Geobacter metallireducens GS-15: one gene and its partner. The protein of the gene in region 2 interacts with the protein of the main gene of each other region in a pairwise test. Links are inferred from orthologs where the notes say so. Each region holds a gene or a part of one and is shown on either strand. Other genes may lie near its edges.

Region 1 (10,224 bases), 3.5 Mb from region 2 along the record:
TCGGCGGTCATTGCCCGAAATACCCTGCGGAGCGGCCTCGCCCTTGTGGCCGGGGCACCGCACCAGGGGATGATCGAGCTTCACCGTGCCCCCACGCCGGCAGCGGAGGCGGAGTTCATCGTGCGGCGCATCGAGGAGTTCATGGGTGGGGTCAGCAACTTCTCCCGGATTTCGGGGCGGGGTGGCGACCAGGGGAGGGGGCGAAGCTTCGGGGAGATGGCGGTTCTCTACCGGCTTTCCAGGCAGGCCGAGGAGCTGGCCGGGGCGCTGGAGCGGCGGGGCATCCCCTTTCAGCTCATTGGCTCGGTCCCCTACTTTCTGGGACCGGCGGTGCGGGCCGTTACCCGGTTCATTCAGGCAGCCGCCGGAAGCGACGACATCGGCGAGTGGCTGGCCCTCCTGGGGGGGCTGCGGGGAATCGGCGAGGAGAGCCTGACCCGGCTGGAGGAGGCGCTTCCCCTGACCGGCGATTTCCTTCCCTTGACGGCCGCGGCGGGCCTCCCTTCCGTGGCCGCGCGTCAGGTGGCGGAACTGGCCGCCGCCCTGGGGCGGTTCCGGGACGTGATGTCCCGGGAAGGAATCGCGCCGGCCATTGGTCCTGTCTTTCCCTTTCTGGAGGTGGATGCCGGCCATCCCGATGTCTGCCGCCTCGTGGCCCTTGCGGGGAGTTTCGGGCGCAATCTCGCGGCCTTTGCCCGCCATCTGCGGGACTATGCCTCCGAGACCCTCTACGACGAGCGCGCCGAGGGGGTTCCCCTCATGACGATCCATGCCGCCAAGGGGCTGGAGTTCCCGGTGGTCTTCCTGGCCGGGTGCGAGGAGGGGCTTCTCCCCTGCACCCTCTGGCGCGATGCCGATCTGGAGGAGGAACGGAGGCTCTTCTACGTGGGGATGACGCGGGCCAAGGAGGCGCTTATCCTGACCGCCTCCCGGGAGCATCCCTGGTGCGGCCCGGGGGAGCGCCCCCTTTCCCGGTTCGTGGAGGAGATTCCGGCGCGGCTTGTCAGCCGCGCCGTTCAGGATACCGTGCGCACGGGGAAGAAGGGGGAGCAACTGGAGCTGTTCTGAGGGGTGTTCCGTCAGGTGCCGAGAACTGCCTGCCGGAACGTCTCGATCCCCATCTGCTCCACGATCCGCCCCAGCCTCTGCTCGCTTCCGGAGCCTTTGTAGTAGTCGACGATCCGTGCAACAACAGCCAGAACCTCGTCATCGTCAGGAGCGGTATCGGTGAATACCTCCCCGATGCGGGGCCGGGCGCCGGCGTTTCCCCCCACGTAGATCCGCCACCCTTTCGGCGTCCCCACCACCCCGATGTCCTTCAGCAGCGTTTCGGCGCAGTTGACCATGCACCCCGAAATCCCCATCTTCATCTTGTTGGGAAGCTTCATGGCGTGGTAGATGGTGTCGATCTTGAGGCCGAGGGCCACTGAATCCTGCACCCCCCGCTTGCACCAGGTGGTGCCGGGGCAGATCTTGACGCTCCTGACGCAGAGGCCGATGGCCGCCCCTGGTTGCTGGTCCAGGTCGCTCCAGATGGTGTCCAGGTCCTCTTCCTTCACCCCCATGAGGGCGATGCGCTGGGCCGACGTGAGTTTCAGTTCCTTGACGCCGTAGCGGTCGGCCACGTCGCAGATCTTGCGGAGGGTGGCGGTATCGGTGATGCCGCCGGGGATGTGGGGGGCGATGGCGTAGGTTTCCCGGTCCCGCTGGACGATTGCCCCCTTTTCGAGGATGTCCTTTTTCATTGACTGACTCCTGGATTGGAAAATAACCCTTTCATTAGCATAGTTCAGGGGGGAACGGAAGGGGATTGGCGATGCCAGAGGCTACTCAGCCTTTGCCATGTCCCCTTCGATGCTGTGGCAGCAAACGAAGGCAAAGAGAGCCGCAACGAGGATGGCGACAGGGGTGGAGAGGAGGGCAGTGCGGAGTCCCCAGATGTCCGAGAGCCGGCCGAGGATGGTGGGGGAGATTGCGTCCCCCAGGGCATGGATGAAGAAGATGTTCACGGCGAAGGCCATGGCGCGGACGGCCGGGCGGGTAACGTTGACGATGACGGTGTTGAGGGGGCCGGTGTTGAGGAAGAGGAAAAACTCGGCCAGGAACATCCCTCCCAGGCAGTGGTTGAGGGAAGGGGTCAGGATGGCGTAGGCCGCCGCCGGCGTCCCCAGGAGGAACCCCCAGCCCGAGACCAGGAGGTATCCCTTGGGGGTGCGGCGCTGGAGGCGGTCGCCGAGCCATCCGCCGGTGAGGGTGCCGCAGATGCCGGTCACCACGGTGAGCCCCCCGAACAGGGTGTTACCGGTGGACACGCTGAGGCCGTGCTCCCGGTAGAGGAAGGTGGGTATCCACTGGGCGAGCCCCCCCAGGGCGAAGGTCATGGCTGCCATGGCCAGGGTGTTGGCGATGAAGGAGCGGTTCCGGAACAGGGCGCGGTAGCCGCCGTTGTCCGGGTTATCGTTCTGCTCTAGTGCTGCATCGGCGCTGCGGGGCGGTTCCCGCATGAGCCAGACCGGGAGGACGAGGAGAAGCCCCGGCAGGCCCACCATCATGAACGCGGCATGCCATCCCCATTGCTGGCCGATGACCCCTCCCAGGAGATAGCCGAGGGCGCTCCCGACGGGAATCGCCAGGTAGAAGTAGGAGAGGATGCGCCCTCGACGCTCCCGGTCGAAAAATTCGGCCAGGAGACCGGGGGAGACGGTGCCGAAGCTCGCTTCACCGACCCCGACCGTGGTGCGGGCAGTCAACAGTGCCGGATAGGTGGGGGCAAGGCCCGCGGCGGCGGTGGCGACGCTCCAGATCCCGAGGCCCGCCGCGGCGAGCCTGGTCCGGCTCCAGCGGTCGCCGAGCCACCCGAAGAGGGGAGCCGATACCATGTAGGTGACCATGAAGCCGCTTCCCAGAAGCCCCAGGGCGGTGTCGGAGAGGCTGAAATCGTGCTGGATGAGGGGAAAGACGGCATAGAGGACCTGGCGGTCGATGTAGTTGAGAAGGTTGACCCCCAGAAGGAGGGCCAGGACGTAGCGTGCGTAGGGAGAGCTTTTCGAGGGGGGCGACGGAGCGTTGATATGCATGGGCTGATCCCTAACGAGGAACGTAAGCGGCAATGTACCGTTTCACCTGGTCGGCGGCCTTGGCTGCGATGCCGACGAACTCGACCCCGAACCCTTCGGGGAGGCCCGACTTGATCCGGCGGTGTCCTTGGTTGACCCACGCTACCCGGGCGTCGGTCTCGATGAGATCGCTCCCCGGGAGAAAGAAACCGAGCCGGATCCGGTCCTCCATTTTCACGTCGCACCGCGCACCCACATAGACACCGCTGAAGCTGATGTCCTCGATGGAGCCGTGGAAGCTTTCGTTCCCCCTGCGGAAGACGGCCAGGGACCCGCACCGGATCCGCTGGTGGCGACGCTCCACCTCGGGGACGAATCGCCGCCCCGCTTCGAGGAACTCCCGCCGGTCGATGGGCTTCGCGATGATCCCGTCGCACCCCGCTGCAAGGCACCGCTCCCGGTCCTTCTCCTTACCCTCCGGCACCATCATCAGAACGGGAATGGTGCGCAGTTCCCGGTCTCCCTTGAGGATCGTACAGCAGGCGACGCCGTCCATCTCCGGCATCCGGCAGTCGAGGTAGATCAGGTCGGGCCGCTGCTCCCGGGCGATTCTCAGGGCCTCCTCTCCCCCCGAGGCGGAGAGGACGGCGATCGGGGAGCCCTTGAGAAAGTCCCGCTGCACGGAGAGAAAAAAGCGTTCATCGTCGACGAGCAGTACTGATGGTGGTTTCATGACGTTCTCCGGCATTTCAGGGGTGGAGCTGAAGGTGCCGCTCCTCCAGGTTCTTGATCCGGTCACGGAGTTCGGCCGCCTTCTCGAATTCCAGGTTCTTGGCAGAGGCAAGCATCTCCTTGCGGAGGCGCTTCACCAGCTTAGGAATCTCATCGGCAGGAACGTATTCTTCTTGAGGCTCGGCCGCAAGGGGAATGGTGTAGTAGTCCCGCTCCTCGATGGATTCGAGTATGGTGCGGAGCCCCTTTTTCACCGTCCGGGGGGTGATGTTGTGCTCGGTGTTGAAAGCCTCCTGGATCGTCCGGCGCCGTGCGGTCTCTTCGATGCATGCCTCCATGGAGCCGGTTACCGCGTCGGCGTACATGGTGACCCGGCCATTGACATTGCGGGCGGCCCGGCCACAGGTCTGGATCAGGGACCGGGCTGAGCGGAGGAATCCCTCCTTGTCGGCATCGAGGATCGCCACCAGCGAAACCTCGGGGATGTCGAGCCCCTCCCGCAGGAGGTTGATCCCCACGAGCACGTCGAACTCGCCGAGGCGCAGGTCCCGGATGATCTGCATCCGCTGGATGGTGTCGATATCCGAGTGGAGGTACCGCACCCGTACCCCCAGGTCCCGGTAGTAGTCGGTCAGTTCCTCGGCCATCCGCTTGGTGAGGGTGGTGACCAGCACCCGCTCGCCCCGGGCCACGGTCTCCCGGACTTCGTGGAGGAGGTCGTCCACCTGGCCTGCGGCAGGCCTCACCTCAATGACCGGGTCCAGGAGGCCGGTGGGGCGGATCACCTGTTCCACCACCACGCCGCCGGCCTGCTGCAATTCGTAGTCGGCGGGGGTGGCGGAGACGTAGATCGTCTGGTTGAGCCGGGCAGTGAACTCCTGGAAGGTGAGGGGGCGGTTGTCCAGGGCCGACGGGAGGCGGAACCCGTAATTCACCAGGGTCTCCTTGCGGCTTCGGTCCCCCCGGTACATCCCTCCCACCTGGGAGACGGTGATGTGAGACTCGTCCACGAAGAGGAGGAAGTCCTTCGGGAAATAATCGAGGAGTGTGTAGGGGGGCTCCCCCGGCGCCCGGCCGTCAAAGTGGCGGGAGTAGTTTTCGATTCCCTGGCAGAACCCCATCTCTTCCATCATTTCCAGGTCGAACATGGTGCGCTGCTCGAGCCGCTGGGCCTCCACGAGCATGTTACGTTCCCGGAACCACTGGATTCGCTCCCGCAGGGCTACTCTGATTTCTTCGATTGCCCGCTCAAGGGTTTCCCGGGTGGCCACGTAGTGGGACGCAGGATAGACGGCGCATTTGGCAAGCCGCTGGTGCGCCACCCCCCGCAGGGGATCGATCTCGCTGATGGCCTCCACCGCGTCGCCGAAGAATTCGATCCGCAGCGCCTTCTCGTCCTCGTGGGCCGGAAAGATCTCCACGATGTCCCCACGCACCCGGAAGGTTCCCCGATGGAAATCAATGTCGTTACGCTCGTACTGGATCTCCACGAGCTTGCGCAGCAGGGTGTCCCGCCCGTACTCCTCTCCCTCGTGAAAGAAGATGTGCATTGCCTGATACTCGGCCGGGGAGCCGATGCCGTAGATGCACGACACCGAGGCCACGATGATCACGTCCTGCCGGGTCAGGAGGCTGCGGGTGGCCGCGTGGCGCAGTTTGTCGATCTCGTCGTTGATGGAGGAGTCCTTCTCGATGAAGGTGTCCGTGGTGGGGATGTAGGCTTCGGGCTGATAGTAGTCGTAGTAGGAGACGAAGTACTCCACGGCGTTGTGGGGGAAGAGCTCCTTGAATTCGCCGTAGAGTTGCGCAGCCAGGGTCTTGTTGGGGGCCAGGACCAGGGCGGGACGGTTGGTGGCGGCGATGACGTTCGCCATGGTGAAGGTCTTCCCCGAGCCGGTGACCCCCAGGAGAACCTGGTGCCGGTCGCCCCGGAGGATTCCCTCGCTGAGTTCCTCGATGGCCCTCGGTTGGTCTCCGCGGGGAGTATAGTCACTTACCAGGGTATAACGGTCCATGGGGGGATAGTACCATGGACGGGTCGCGTTTGCATCGGGGAAAAGGACGCACGAAATCCGGAGTTATGCGAATGTTTCGGAAGGAAGCGGTAGCGGAGCCACAGATTGCCGCGGGTTGCGACTACCTTGCGGCGTTGGAGAGCTTCGGGGTCAGGTTCATGGTGAGCCAGTAGGTGCCGATGAGGCGGAGCGCCTCACTCAGGTGGTTGAAATCGACCGGCTTGCGGATGTAGCTGTTGGCCCCCAGGGTATGGCACTCAAGGATGTCCTGCTCCTCGTTGGAGGAGGTGAAGACCACCACCGGAAGGAGCTTTGTCCGTTCGTCGCTTCTGATTCTGCGCAGGACTTCGAGTCCGTCCACCTTGGGGAGTTTCAGGTCAAGCAGGACCAGGCAGGGCATGGTGGTCGTGTCGCGTCCGCCGTGGGTGCCGGTGCCGAACAGAAAATCGAGGGCCTCAACCCCATCCCGTGCCACGGTTATTTCGGAGGCGATGTTGTGCTTGCGGAGTGCGCGAAGCGTCAGTACTTCGTCGTCGGGGTTGTCTTCAACAAGGAGAATGTGTCTGTTGGTCATGGAAGGCCCTTGCATCTAGCGTTGCCGACAAGTTAGACAATATATACCATAGAGGGAAAGGATAGTTGAAGAGTATAAATAAAATGTGCTGCTGATTTTGAGATGTCGAGGTTAATTCTATCGGCAGTCAATCATAAAATACAGGAAAATATTGAAGAGGGCGAGGGAGACCGTTGGGTGCCGATGAAGGATGAGCTCTTGATTTTTAAGGACCCAGATGTAATACTTTTTCGTACCGTTCAGAGCAGAAGGAGGTCCAGTATGTTTGGAATCGGCATGCCCGAGCTGATAGTTATTCTCGTCATTGTCCTGGTGGTCTTCGGCGCCGGGAGGCTCCCCGAGATCGGCGGCGCCCTCGGCAAGAGCATCCGGAACTTCAAGAAGGCATCGGATGGAAAGGATGAAATCGAGATAAAGCCGGAGAAAAAGGACGACCCTTCGAAATAGGGCAAAGGTCTCCGATGGGCGAAGGGCCGGCAATGCCGGCCCTTCTTGTTATCAATAAGAGGATATTTCTGACGAATCGATCCGTGGTGAGCGGGCAGGCTCCTAGTGGCTCTTCTTGGCTTTTTTGGCCTTGCCTCCGGATTTAGTGGATGATTTCTTGGAAGTGGCCTTAGCGCCCTTCTTCGATGATTTCTTCTTTGATGCCCGGGATTTTTTTGCCTCTTTCGAAGCTTTTCCTTTGCGCCCTTTCTTGCTGTAGCGGGGTGGTTCGGGAGAAAGTTCTTCTTTGATGTTGCTCAGAAGGACGGCTGTTTCTTCCATTCCCGGGTCGGCTTTCTTGGCTGCTTCCAGAGCTCCTTTTGCTTCGGAGATCTTTCCCGTCTTCAGGTAGATCCGTCCCAGGGCATTGAGACTCTTGGCGTGATCCCCCTTCAGTTCCACCGCCTTTTTGTACTCTTGTTCGGCGGCATCGTAGTCCTTCTTGAATTCGTAGATGAGCCCAAGCTTGTAATGGCTGGCCGGATCATTGGGGGCGAGTTCCACCCCGTCCTTCAGAAGGGTGATTAATTCGTCGTATTTCTTGGACTTCACATAGAGCGCAGTGAGGATGTTGCGGGCTTCGGCGTCGTCTTTCTTGATGCGGAGGATTTCCTTGTATTGCTTCTCCGCCTCCTCGTTCTGGTTTCCCTTGCGGTAGAGGGCCGCCAGTTCGCGGCGGGCCTCCAGGTTGTCGGGAGCGATTTTGAGGGCGTCCTGGTAGGAGGCCATGGCTTCCTTGGGGTTCTTGGCCCCCAGCAGTGCCCGGGCGAGTTTCAGATGGAGGACCGGGTTGTTGTCCCCTTTCTTGAGAAGCTCGCGGTACTGTTCGATGGCCTGGGGGTAGCTGCCGCGAAGCGCATATATGTCTGCCAGGCGTCGGCGGGCGTCGCCGTTGTCGGGTGAACTGTGGATTGCCTGTTTGTACTCGACCACTGCCTCGTCGATGAGACCCTTCCGCTCATAGAGGACGCCGAGGTTGTAGTGGGTATCGCCGGTGCCGAGTTTGAGCCTGATCAACTCCTTGTAGGAGGTAATGGCCTCGTCATCGAACCCCGCTGCCGTCTGGGCTTCGGCGAGCCTCATCAGGGCCTCTGGCCAGTCGGGTTTTTCCCTGAGTGCCGCCTTGAACTCTTCCGCGGCCTTTGCATACTCCTTGGCCTGCATGAGTTCGTCTCCCCTCCTGAGTCGCTCGTCGGAGAGGACACCGCGCTGCTTCCCCGCCAGGAGTGACTGGTAGTCGGCTGCCTGACGGTCCCCCTTTTTCTCATAGGCCTCGGCGAGGAGGCTGCTGACCTCCTTGTTCCCGGGGCTGGCGATCTGGGCCTGTTTCAGTTCCTCGATTGCCCGGTCGGTCCGCCCTTCCGCCATGTAGAGGGACGCAAGGCCCACTCGTGCCTCTTCGTGGGAGGGGGAGAGGCTGAGGGCCTTGCGGTACTGCTTTTCGGCGTCGCTAACCTTCCCCATCTCACGGTAGAGGGCGGCAAGCTCGGTGGGGATTACCGGGTCGGCAGGGAGCCCCTTTGCCGCTTCAGCGTAATGGTAGAGGGCGAGGGAGTATATCTTGCGCTGGCCGAAGATCATGGCAAGGCCATGGTGGTAGCCTGGGTCGGGGTCGGAGGAGATGGCCCGGGTCAGTTCCACGACGGCGTCGTCGTGACTTCCTTTAGCCAGGAGGGCGAGGCCCAGGTTTCCCTGTGCCCGGGGAAAGGCCGGCTCAAGGCGGAGAGCCTCGCGGTAGTCCTTGATTGCCTCGTCATGGCGTCCCGCCCGCTCCGCGCGGAGGCCTCGGACGAAATAGCCCGCGGCCCCGTCGGCACAGGATTCGAGGACGACATCCTCGGTTTTCCTCGTCGTATCGCCATCGGCCTGCACCGGGATGGTGGCTGCCAGGCGCTTTGCGTCGTCGCAACGGCTGTCGGCCCCTGCAGCAAGGGGGAGCGCGAGTGCAAGCTGAAAGAGGAGGGTCGGGACCAAGATCGTTCTGCTGTGTATCACGAAGTGTCCTCCTGAAATCGTTTCGAGTGTGTTTCGATGCCTGTCGGTTCACTCTGCATGACAGGTCTTTGTTGTGCGTGGGGTGCCCGGCGGCAGTCTCCTCGCAGTGGTCCCCTTGCTGATGGGACGTTCTGGTGTGGCGGCGGCGCGTAAGGGCCGGTTAGGCGGAGCAGGCGGCCGCCAGTGCGGCACGGTTTCCGGATGAAGGGAGTGGGAGTCGGTACGGGACAATGTCCGGCCGGCATATGCAATTCGGGGGATTATACACAGTGGGGTGGTAAAATTCAACGGATTAACCTCTTTCGAGGCTTCCCGGTGGGCAAGGGTGCGGTATTCCCGTCGGTTTTAGCCAGCGCGGATTGCCTTGACTTCGGACGCAAAGATGATTAGATGATTAAACTGATGCACTGGACCTGAATTCAATTCCAGAGAGCGCGGATTTCTCCGTCCAGGTCTTTCCGCACACAATGAGGGTGCTATGGCCGTTATTCCCAAGGAGCCGCTTGACTGGCTCTCCCTCCTGCATCTGCAGATTGACGAGGTCTTCGACTACATCGCCCGCATCGGCGGGGGGGAGCGTTGGGGCGAATGCGAGTATCTTCCGGCCATTGACATCTTCGAGACCCCGGACGAATTCACGGCGGAGTTTGAACTCCCCGGCTGCGACCGGGGCGACCTGTCACTCAAGCTATGCTCTAATACGCTGATTCTGGAAGGGGTCAAGCGTGACGATACCCGTGACGGGGTGAGCTACCGTTGTCTGGAGCGGAGGTTCGGGCGCTTCTGTCGCGCCGTCGAGGTTCCGCTCACGGTGGATATCGCCGCCGTCAGGGCCTCTTTTCGGCAGGGGGTCCTCACGGTCACCTTTCCCCGTCTCGCGGATCGGGGGAAAATCATCCGCGAGATACCGATAGAACAAGGAGACGAGTAATGGAAGAAATTGAAGATAAAGAACCCCGGCAGGAGAACGAGGAACTGAAAATCCCCGATGTTTTGCCCCTGTTGCCGGTGCGGGATGTGGTGGTCTACCCGTACATGATCCTTCCCCTTTTCGTGGGACGCGAGATCTCCATCAACGCGGTGGACCAGGCTCTCTCCAGGGACCGGCTCATCTTTCTCGCCACCCAGAAGGAGATGGGAGACGAAGAACCGACCCCCGAGGGGATGTACACCGTCGGAACCGTGGCAATGATCATGCGGATGCTGAAGCTTCCCGACGGGCGGGTGAAGGTTCTCGTCCAGGGGCTCGCCAAGGGGCTTATCACCGAGTTCGTGGAGTCGAAGCCCGCCTATACGGTCCGGATCGAGCGGATCGTGGAGCCCTCGGTCCCCGAGGAGTCCCTGGAAACCGAGGCTCTCATGAGGG
Region 2 (10,614 bases):
ACCTGACACTCCGCAACCGGCTGGTCCGCTCCGCCACCTGGGAGGGGATGTGCCGGGCCGGAGGGCATCCCACGGAGAAGCTGGCCGCCTACTACGGGACCCTGGCCCGGGGCGGGGTGGGGCTCATCATCTCCGGCTACGCCTTCGTCCGTCCCGACGGAAAGCAGCTTCCCGGACAGCTGGGAATCCACGAGGACTCCTTTGCCCCCGAGGCACGGCTCCTGACCGAGGCGGTCCACCGGGAGGGGGGTAAAATCTGTCTCCAGCTGGTCCACTGCGGCGGCCAGACCACGGCCAGGGCGGCCGGCGCTCAGCCAGTGGCCCCTACCGCCGTGCAAATCGATCAATACCCGGAACTTCCCCGTGAACTCCCCGAGGCCGAGATCGCGGATCTGGTGGCAGCCTTCGCCGCCGGCGCCGTCCGGGCCCGGGAGTGGGGCTTCGACGCGGTCCAGCTCCATGCCGCCCACGGCTACCTCATCAACCAGTTCCTCTCCCCCCTCACCAACCGCCGCACCGACCGCTACGGCGGCTCCCTGGAGAACCGGTGCCGCTTTCTCCTGGAGATTTCCCATGCTGTACGTGCCGCCGTGGGGAAGGATTTCCCGGTCATGGTGAAACTCAACGGCTCCGACAACCTGAACGGGGGACTCGACCTGGAGGAGGCGGTTCTGGTGGCCCGGATGCTGGATGAGGAGGGGATCGACGCCATCGAGGTCTCCGGCGGCACACCGGCCTCGGGCGGACAGACCCCGGTCCGCCAGGGGATCGAGACCCGGGAGCAGGAGGCCTACAACCTCCCCCTCGCCTACCGGATCAAGCAGGTGGTCTCCTGCCCCGTCATGGTGGTGGGGGGGTTCCGCACCTTCGAGCTGGTGGAAGGGGTCATCCGACGGGAAGAGGCCGACTTTGTCTCCCTTTCCCGCCCCCTCATCCGGGAGCCCAACCTCCCTCGCCGCTGGGAGGAGGGGGACGAGAGCCGGGCCCGCTGCATCTCCTGCAACGGCTGCTTCAAGCCGGGGATGAAGGAAGGGGGAATCTACTGCGTGGTGGACAAGGTGGAGCGGGAGAGCCGGGCGTTTTCCCTCTGAGGCGATACATTAGCGACACATTCCGTCACAGGCCCGGGGTAGGATTGCCCGGGCCTTGATTATTCTGACGGGAAACAGTGAGCACCATGCCCGAACTCAGCCTTGCCGAAAAACTCGAAATCCTCGCCGACGGCGCCAAGTACGATGTCTCCTGCGCCTCCAGCGGCAGCTCGCGCCGTAACAAAGGGGGGATCGGCAACGCCGCCCAGTGCGGCATCTGCCACAGCTGGACCGCCGACGGCCGCTGCGTGTCGCTCCTCAAAATCCTCCTGACCAACGCCTGCATTTACGACTGCGCCTACTGCGTGAACCGCCGCTCCAACGATACCCGCCGGGTGCTCCTCACCCCCGCCGAGGTGGCGGAACTCACCATCGGCTTCTACCGCCGCAACGCCATCGAGGGGCTCTTCCTCTCCACCGGCGTGGTGAAGGATCCGGACCACACCATGGAGCTCCTCATCGAGGCGACCAGCATCCTGCGGGAGGAGCACCGCTTCAACGGCTACATCCACGTGAAGGTGGTCCCCGGCGCCGACCTTCTCCTGGTTGACCGGCTGGGGCGCCTGGCGGACCGGGTGAGCGTCAACATGGAGCTGCCGAGCAGGGAGAGCCTGCAACTCCTGGCCCCGGACAAAAGCCGCGAGGCCATCGTCGCACCCATGAAACGGGTGGGGGAGCTCATCGTCCAGACAAAGGAGGAGCGGAAGGTATCCCGGAAGATCCCTCCCTTTGCCCCGGCGGGGCAGAGCACCCAGCTCATCATCGGCGCCAGCGGGGAGAGCGACCTGCAGATCGTGTCGCTGGCCGCCGGGCTCTACGGGCGCCTCTCCATGAAGCGGGTCTACTACTCGGCCTTCATTCCGGTGAACACCGACACTCGCCTCCCCTCCGTGGTCGGCACGCCGCCCCTGGTGCGGGAGCACCGCCTCTACCAGGCCGACTGGCTCATGCGCTACTACGGGTTCGCCGCCGGGGAGCTTCTGGACGAGGAGCACCCCAACCTGGACCTCTCCCTGGACCCCAAGGCGGGGTGGGCCCTGCGGAACCTCCACCTCTTCCCCGTGGAGGTGAACCGAGCCCCCCTGGAACTTCTCCTGCGGGTGCCGGGGATCGGCGTCCGGTCGGCCCAGCGGATCGTCGGGGCACGGCGGGGGGGACACCTCTCCCTGGATGATCTGGCCCTGCTTGGGGTGGTCATGAAGCGGGCCCGGTACTTCGTCACGGCCCGGGGACGGTTCGGTGCCGACATGACCCCGGACGCCGCGGGACTCCAGGCGCGGCTCACGGAGCGGACTACCCCCCGGCCTCGCTGGAGCCAGCCCTCCCTCTTCGACGGCGCCAACGCCATCGACATCCGGTCCACCATCACGGGGGAGCTGTGATCCTCCGCTACGACGGCACCTTTGCCGGATTTCTCACGGCCGTGGCCCTGGCACGGGAGCGGAGCGCCGAGCCCGAGGCGATCACTGACCGGGAGCCGGAGCAACAGGGGCTCTTCGCCGCCGTCGAAGAAGTGGAGACGGACCGGGACCGGGCCGGGGAGCTCTATCAGCTCATCCGCCGTACCCTCCCCGCCGGGGCCGTGCAGACTCTCCGCTACGCCTTCCACGCCGGGGAACCGGGTCGGGAAATCCTCCTCTTCCGCTACCTGCAACTGGGGCTGACAACGGGGCCCCGGTTCGGCGCCATGCTGGCCCACGAGGCGGTCATCCCGGTCTGGAAGCTGGCCCGGGCAGTGGGGCGCGAGGCCCACCGCTACAAGGGGCTTGTTCGCTTCCGGCAACTGGAGGGGGATGTCTGGTACGCCGCCATGGAGCCCGATCACCGGATCCTCCCCCTCATCGCTCCCCACTTCGCGGCCCGGTTCGCCGACCAGCGCTGGATCATCCACGACCGACGGCGGAACGAGGCGGTGGCCTTCGACCCTGCCCGCCGCGAGTGGGCCGACATTCCCCTGGAGGTGACCGGTCCCCTCCCCCTCTCCGCTGGAGAGGAGCTCTTTCGGGATCTCTGGCAGCGCTACTTCGACCGCCTCTCCATCGCGGAGCGCCACAATCCGAAGCTCCAGCGGCAAAACCTCCCCCTGAAGCACCGCCGGCACCTACCGGAGTTCGAGCGGGAGTGAACTGAACGCTACCGTCTGGATTTTTCCCGCAATGCTGGTATTCTGTCGAAGTCGCGAACACGAAGTGAAGGAGACAATGCGTGAAACCAACAAAAGAAGAACTGGCCCTTCAGGTGGACGTGGCGGAGTGGAACTGGCTCCGGGCCCATCTGGAGCGGGGGGGCCTGATCGTTGTGGCCCCTGAACTGGAAATAGCAGAGGTGGGGGAGCGGATCGCCAGGGACGACACGGCGACCGTGGGGGCATGGATCGAAACCGGCAAGCTGTCTAAGCCGAGCGAAGGGCAGATCGCCGCCTGGGACGCCGACAAGGCCGCCCGCTTCAGCACCCTCATCATCAGCCCCTATGTCCTCATGAAGGAGCACTGACCATGGCCGATAACGAAACGATACCCTCCTGCGCCAACTGCAGCGCAGTCTGGCAGAAGAGCGGCACCACCAACTGCTGGAGCAGCCCGGACAACCGCCCCGGCCAGCCGGCCAACTGCCCCTCGAAAACCTCCCCCGACATCATCGACGAGAGTTTCGCCGAGTACCGGGGGGATGGCGACGACGCCCGCCTTGCCCGCGTGGCGGCCAGGGTGGAGGGGCTCTGCTACCAGAAGATGCAGGGGAGCGACGCCGTGGTGGCCCGCTGGACCCGGGTGGAGGACACTGTCGCCCTGGCGAAGCTCATGGGGTGGACGAAGGTAGGGATTGCCACCTGCATCGGCCTCCTGGAGGAAACGAAGCAGCTCGTCACCATCCTGGAGGCCCAGGGGCTGGAACCCGCCAGCGTCTGCTGCAAATCGGGGAGCATCGACAAGCTGGAACTGGGGCTGGAGGAGAGCGACAAGGTCCGCCCCGGCACCTTCGAGCCGGCCTGCAACCCCATCGCCCAGGCAGAGATACTGAACCGCTGCGGCACCCAGATGAACATCATCGTCGGCCTCTGCGTAGGGCACGACATGCTCTTCACCAAGCACTCGAAGGCACCGGTCACGACGCTGGTCTGCAAGGACCGGGTCACGGGCCATAACCCCGCCGCGGTTCTCTATGGACAGAATTTCTACTACAAGCGGCTGAAGGTACAGCCCGTCGCGGTTCCTACCGAAGAAAAGTAGTTCTCCCCCCTTTTTGACATCCACGCACGGTCAGTCACCTTGAAAATCCTCCGCATCACGGAGGATTTTCAAGGTGACTCAGAGCAACTTCCGCAAATACTGCCCAGTATATGATCGCGTCACCTTGGCCACCTCCTCGGGAGTGCCGGTGGCGATCACCTCACCTCCCCGGTCGCCCCCTTCGGGGCCGAGATCGATGAGGTAATCGGCGGTCTTGATGACGTCGAGATTGTGCTCGATGATGACGATGGTGTTTCCCCCCTCCACGAGCTTTCGCAGCACCTCCAGGAGTTTGGCGATGTCGTGGAAGTGGAGGCCGGTGGTGGGCTCGTCGAGGATGTAGATGGTGCGGCCGGTGGCGCGGCGGGCCAGCTCCTTGGCGAGCTTTACCCGCTGGGCCTCGCCGCCGGACAGCGTCGTGGCCGCCTGGCCGAGACGGATGTAGCCGAGCCCCACTTCCTCCAGGGTCTGGAGCTTCGTTTTGATCTTCGGGATGTTCTCCAGAAACCGCAGTGCCTCGGAGACGGTCATGTCCAGGACCTGGGCTATGGATTTCCCCTTATAGGTCACCTCCAGGGTCTCCCGGTTGTAGCGGGCCCCCTTGCAGACCTCGCACTGGACGTAGACATCGGGAAGAAAGTGCATCTCGATCTTGATGATCCCGTCCCCGGAGCACGCCTCGCACCGCCCCCCCTTCACGTTGAAGGAGTAGCGCCCCGGCTTGTAGCCCCGCACCTTGGATTCGGGGAGCTGGGCGAAAAGGTCACGGATGTCGGCGAAGACGCCGGTGTAGGTGGCGGGATTGGAGCGCGGCGTGCGGCCGATGGGGGACTGGTCGATGTTGATGACCTTGTCCAGCTGCTCCAGCCCCCGAATTTCACGCACCGCCCCGGCCTTCTCCCGGCTCTTGTAGAGGCGCTGCCCCAGAACCTTGTAGAGGGTGTCGATGACCAGGGTCGATTTTCCCGATCCGGATACCCCGGTGACGCAGGTCATGACCCCAAGGGGGATGTCCACGGAGACATCCTTCAAGTTATTCTCCGTGGCCCCTGCCACGGTGATGACGCGTTTCGGTTTTCTCCGCTTCTTCGGCACCGCGATGGCGAGCTCCCCCGAGAGGTAACGCCCCGTGAGGGATGCGGGGTTCGCCATGATCTCCGCCGGGGTCCCCTGGGCCACCACGCGGCCCCCGTGCTCCCCGGCGCCGGGCCCCATGTCGAGGACGTGGTCCGCCTCCAGGATCGTCTCCTCGTCGTGCTCCACCACGAGCACCGTGTTGCCGATGTCCCGCATGTGTTTCAAGGTCTGGAGGAGCCGGCCGTTGTCCCGCTGGTGGAGGCCGATGGAGGGCTCGTCCAGGATGTAGAGGACCCCCACGAGGCTGGAGCCGATCTGGGTGGCGAGCCTGATCCGCTGCCCCTCGCCGCCGGAGAGGGTGCCGGAGGCCCGGTCCAGGGAGAGGTAGTCGAGCCCCACGTTCACGAGGAAGTTGAGCCGCTCCCGGATCTCCTTCAATATCCGGCGGGCGATCTCCTCCTCCTTGGGGGTCAGGGCCAGGGAGGCAAAGTACTCCAGGGCATCCTTGATGGAGAGGGCCGTCACCTGTCGGATGTCGCGCCCCGCCACCTTCACGTGGAGCGCCTCCTTCTTTAGCCGCGCCCCTTCGCAGGTGGGGCACGGCATCACGTTCATGTACCGCTCCAGCTCCTCGTGGACCTGCTCCGAGTCGCTTTCCCGATAGCGCCGCTCCAGGTTCGGGATCACCCCTTCGAACTCCTTGGTGTAGGTGTGGCGGCGGCCACCGTCCTCCTCCCACCAGAATTCGATTTTCCGGCCGCCGGAGCCCCGGAGGATCACCTCCTGAACCTTCTGCGGCAGTTCCCTGAACGGGGTCTGGATGTCGAAGTCATAGGCCTTGGCCAGGGCGTCGAGGGTCATGTGGTACCAGCCGGAGAGCCGCTTCTCCCACGGGACGATGGCCCCGTCGCGGATGGAGAGGTCGGGGTTCGGCACCACCAGCTCCTGGTCGAAATACATCCGCGTGCCGAGGCCGGTGCAGTCGGGGCAGGCGCCGTAGGGATTGTTGAAGGAGAACATCCGGGGGGTCATCTCCGGGTAGGAGATGCCGCAGTCAATGCAGGCCAGGGCCTCTGAGAAGAGGATGGTGTCGCCGTCGATGACCTGCACCTTCACCACCCCTTCGGCATGGTTCAGGGCCGTCTCCAGGGAATCGGCCAGGCGCCGCTCGATCCCCGCCTTAACGATGAGCCGGTCCACCACGATATCGATATCGTGTTTCTTGTTCTTGTCGAGGGGAATCTCCTCGGCAAGCTCGTACTGTACCCCATCCACGATGACCCGGGCGAAGCCGTCCTTGCGGAGCTGGGCCAGCTCCTTTCGGTACTCCCCCTTGCGCCCCCTGACCATGGGGGAGAGGAGCTGGAGCTTGGTCCCCGTTGCCATGGCCATGATCTGGTCAACCATCTGGGAGACGGTCTGGGAGGTTATTTCTTTGCCGCACTGGTAGCAGTGGGGATGGCCGACCCGGGCGAAGAGAAGCCGGAGGTAGTCGTAAATCTCGGTAACGGTGCCCACGGTGGAGCGGGGGTTTCTGCTCGTGGTCTTCTGCTCGATGGAGATGGCGGGAGAGAGCCCCTCAATGGATTCCACATCGGGCTTTTCCATCTGCTCCAGAAACTGGCGGGCATAGGCGGAGAGTGACTCCACGTAGCGGCGCTGCCCCTCGGCATAGATGGTGTCGAAGGCCAGGGTCGACTTCCCCGAGCCGGAGATGCCGGTGATGACCACGAGCTTGTCCCGGGGGATCTCCACGTCGATGCACTTGAGGTTGTGCTCGCAGGCGCCTTTGACGATGATGGTGTCGTGTGCCATGGGGGTTCGGTTCCTTCGGTATGCGGTGATTAGGTCCGGAGTCATCCGGCAAAAAAGATACTATAGCACGGAACAGAATAAAAAAAGGGCCGACCCTTCGGCCGACCCCATGGCATAACAGCGAAATTGTTGAGACGCGCGTCGACGCTCCCCGCTGACCGGAGCGATGCCGGTCAGTTGGGGCGGTTCTCCCAGATCTGCCGGGTGAGCTCCTCGGCCCAGGCCGCGACCTCTTCCGGCGACCCGACAAAGAGCCCCTCTCCCCCCTCTCGTCGCACGTGGGCATTGAACCGATCCAGTGTCACCATGAGATGGGCCAGGGTTTTCATGCTCCCCTCGCCGCCATCCTCCGGCAGCACATGGTCGAAACAGGCATTCAGAAGATCATCGGCAAGCTGTCCTCCCCGGGCATCCCCCGCAAGAAGCTGTGAAACCTCGCAAAACCGTCCGTGAGCCCCTTTCATGGCGTCCTCCCCGCCCGCCTGCTGCGGGCCTTCCTTTTTCCTCCATTGACGGAGGAGGTCACTATCTCCCAGCAATTTAGCCTTGCCCCACCCGGCACACCATGATAGGCTTCAAATTAAGCCCATTTTTCCTTAAAACCTCTTCTCCCGTGGGCCGGTAAGGGGGATATTTTATTTCCTTGGTAATTTTATTATTATTCCAAAGAAATATATTGTCAACGAAAATTTTTCATCCAGAAATATTGTTTCATCGGAGAGATATTTTATGGCTGTTTCCCCCATCGTCCCGACCCCATCCACAGGGAGACGGATCAAGGAAATCCGGATAAACAAAGGACTGACTCAGAAGGAGTTTGCCGACTCCCTCGGGATCGTGCAGGGATTCCTCAGCGGCATCGAGCGGGAGAAGAAGACCCCTTCGGACACCCTCCTGATCGCCCTCTGTAATCTCTATGAAATAAGCCCGTCATGGCTCGCCTCGGGAGAGGGAGAAATGTACCGGACGCCGCGCCGCGCCGGGCAGCCCGCAACTTCTCCCGGTGGCGAAGGAATCCCGCTCCTGGAGCGGATAGGGCCAGAGTTTCCCCACCGGGTCGGGGAGGATGACATCCGTGATCGCGTGGCCCTGCCGGAGGTCAGCGAGGGATGCTACGCCATCGTCGCCTACGGTGATTTCATGGCCCCTACCATCCGGGACGGCGACCTGGTGATCTTCAGGCCCGGGGAAGAACCCCAGAACGGCGAAGTGGTCCTGGTGACCAACCGGTGGGGCGAGGCGATCCTGCGGCGGTATCGGGTCAGGAACGGCGATATCGTCTACTCCCCCGACAACGCCACCTACTCCCCCTTCACCCCCGCCCCGGAGACGCGGATCATCGGCACCGTGGCGGAGGTGTGGCGCAAGGTGAAACTATAGACGCTTTTTACCCCAAATGGGGCAGCCGTTCCCAGATTTCAGGCGGAACTCCTATTCCCCGCCAATCCGGCCATCCCGGAATTCCTCAGAAGCAACGGCACGTTATTACCTTTGGTCGTGTGTTGGCACGCTCTCTGCTCTTTCCAGGGCAAGACCAACAACCGCATAGCCACCGATAGACGATAATACTAAACCATCCGCGAGGGTGGGACGGAAAGCCTACAGGGTCTCCCCGAGACAGCCGGGTCGCCAAATATCTCAACAGGATATGCCGGCCCCGGCTTTTTTCATGACCGAAAGGGGCGTAACATGAAAGGAGGAAACACCATGACCAGCAAAATTATCGCATCTATCGCCTGTCTCGCCGCCCTGACAGGAACGGCCCACGCCGGAAACGTCGACTTCAGCATCGGGATCAACCTGGGGAACAGGCCCGTGGCGGTGTACGAACCGGTCTACGCCCCCGCCCCGCCGCCTGTCTATGCTCCCGCCCCGCCAGTCCGCTATGAGCCGGTTTACGCATCTGCTCCTCGGCCTGTCTACGTGCCGGCCCCACCACCGGTGGTAATCGCCGAGCCTCCCGAATTCGTCCTCTCCCCTTCACTCGGTTTCTACGTCGCCATAGGCACACCCTACGACCTCTTCTATGCGGGAAACCGCTACTACCTGAGCCGCAACGGCGTCTGGTACAACGGCGCCTCGTACCAGGGACCGTGGACCACGGTGACGTACCGCTCCCTGCCCCGTGAGCTGAGGCGCTACCCGGTGGCAACGATCCGCTACCAGCGGGACCGGGATTACCGCCGCTGGTGCGATGACGACCATGACCAGTGGCGCAGCTTCCGTCCTGAGAGGGAACGGCGCGAAATCCGGCAAGATGAGAAGGCACGGTGGAGGGAAGCGAAGTGGCGGGAGAAGGAGTGGCGCAAGCACGGCCGCGACCGCTGGGATGATGACGACAGGGACTGAGGGCGAATAACACAGAGCAACTGAGCAACAGAGGAATCAACCCGGTTAATTCAATTTGATGCAAAACTTTCCCGGGTGTGTTCAGAAACAGTTTTAATAGGAATTTGTCTCAGAATTTGCTCAGTTGCTTGTATGTTTCAGTAACCGGTTATATGTTCTCCAGAATTGGACACGACAGCTTGGTCGTTGCTTGGGCCAATTGAGCCCGTCACAGAGCGTAATGCGTCGTGTCCATCTTTCCTCAACCCGAACGGTTGCTTGGGCCGAAACGAGCCCGAATTTTCGCAAGAAAGGGACTGGAGAGAATATGGAACCCAATGATGCAGTTGTTGGAGTCGACGTTAGTAAAGAGCATCTTGATGTCTACCTCATGCCAACTGGTGACCAGAAAAGGGTGACTAACGATGATGCCGGTTGTGCTGAGCTGACGACGTGGCTCATTACGAACGCCCCTTGTCGGATTGTTCTCGAAGCCACCGGCGGCTTGGAGATGCTAGCTGTCAGCACCTTATCAGCAGCGGGTCTGCCAGTGGTCGTGGTTAATCCTCGGCAGGTCAGAAACTTTGCCAAAGCATGCGGGCTGCTGGCGAAGACCGATATTCTTGATGCCAAGATCATTGCCCGATTTGCCCAAGCCATCAAGCCTGAAATCAGGCCGCTCAAGGACGAGACAAGCCAAAATCTAGCAGCACTGCTGGCCCGCCGCCGGCAGTTGGTCGAGATGCTTGTGGCGGAAAAAAATCGCGTGATTTCCGCTGCACCTACGGTCCGCAAAGGCATCATGACCCATATTGCCTGGCTGACACAGCAGATCGATGACGTTGATAAAGACATCTCAACTCTTATTCAGTCCAGCGAATCCTGGAAGGCAAAAGAAGAAATCCTTACCAGTGTCAAGGGCATCGGCCCTGTGACTGCGGCCACCATACTGGCAGCACTTCCGGAGTTGGGGACCATTTCCCGACAGCAGCTTGGCGCTCTGGTCGGAGTATGCCCCTATAATCGGGACAGTGGCAAATTCCGTGGAAAGCGCGCAATCTCCGGTGGCAGAGCAA

What was found.
Region 1: the proteins of uvrA (region 2) and uvrB interact in binary tests that used the Escherichia coli proteins (3 or more experiments, as listed by UniProt). The link is inferred for Geobacter metallireducens GS-15 from one-to-one orthologs.

What each region holds. Positions count from the first base shown.
Region 1 is NC_007517.1:3,614,004-3,624,227, reverse strand. What follows is about bases 3,305-6,247. They hold uvrB (excinuclease ABC subunit UvrB), read right to left. Parts: upstream 5,804-6,247; coding sequence 3,806-5,803; downstream 3,305-3,805. Other genes in these bases: GMET_RS16125 (response regulator), read right to left, coding at 5,925-6,247; GMET_RS16135 (response regulator), read right to left, coding at 3,305-3,789. Outside these bases: GMET_RS16150 (UvrD-helicase domain-containing protein), read left to right, coding at 1-1,068; GMET_RS16145 (NAD(P)/FAD-dependent oxidoreductase), read right to left, coding at 1,080-1,745; GMET_RS16140 (spinster family MFS transporter), read right to left, coding at 1,827-3,077; more of GMET_RS16135, read right to left, coding at 3,088-3,304; more of GMET_RS16125, read right to left, coding at 6,248-6,377; GMET_RS16120 (twin-arginine translocase TatA/TatE family subunit), read left to right, coding at 6,639-6,824; GMET_RS16115 (tetratricopeptide repeat protein), read right to left, coding at 6,927-8,858; GMET_RS16110 (Hsp20/alpha crystallin family protein), read left to right, coding at 9,337-9,789; lon (endopeptidase La), read left to right, coding at 9,789-10,224. UniProt on the Escherichia coli protein: The UvrABC repair system catalyzes the recognition and processing of DNA lesions. A damage recognition complex composed of 2 UvrA and 2 UvrB subunits scans DNA for abnormalities.
Region 2 is NC_007517.1:149,403-160,016, forward strand. The notes cover bases 4,197-7,529. They hold uvrA (excinuclease ABC subunit UvrA), read right to left. Parts: upstream 7,211-7,529; coding sequence 4,397-7,210; downstream 4,197-4,396. Other genes in these bases: GMET_RS00640 (DUF1847 domain-containing protein), read left to right, coding at 4,197-4,318; GMET_RS00650 (hypothetical protein), read right to left, coding at 7,384-7,529. In the rest of the region: GMET_RS00620 (NADH:flavin oxidoreductase), read left to right, coding at 1-1,091; GMET_RS00625 (putative DNA modification/repair radical SAM protein), read left to right, coding at 1,178-2,473; GMET_RS00630 (TIGR03915 family putative DNA repair protein), read left to right, coding at 2,470-3,216; GMET_RS00635 (DUF2288 domain-containing protein), read left to right, coding at 3,297-3,584; more of GMET_RS00640, read left to right, coding at 3,587-4,196; more of GMET_RS00650, read right to left, coding at 7,530-7,674; GMET_RS00655 (LexA family protein), read left to right, coding at 7,940-8,590; GMET_RS00660 (YXWGXW repeat-containing protein), read left to right, coding at 8,918-9,559; GMET_RS00665 (IS110-like element ISGme8 family transposase), read left to right, coding at 9,867-10,614. UniProt on the Escherichia coli protein: The UvrABC repair system catalyzes the recognition and processing of DNA lesions. UvrA is an ATPase and a DNA-binding protein. A damage recognition complex composed of 2 UvrA and 2 UvrB subunits scans DNA for abnormalities.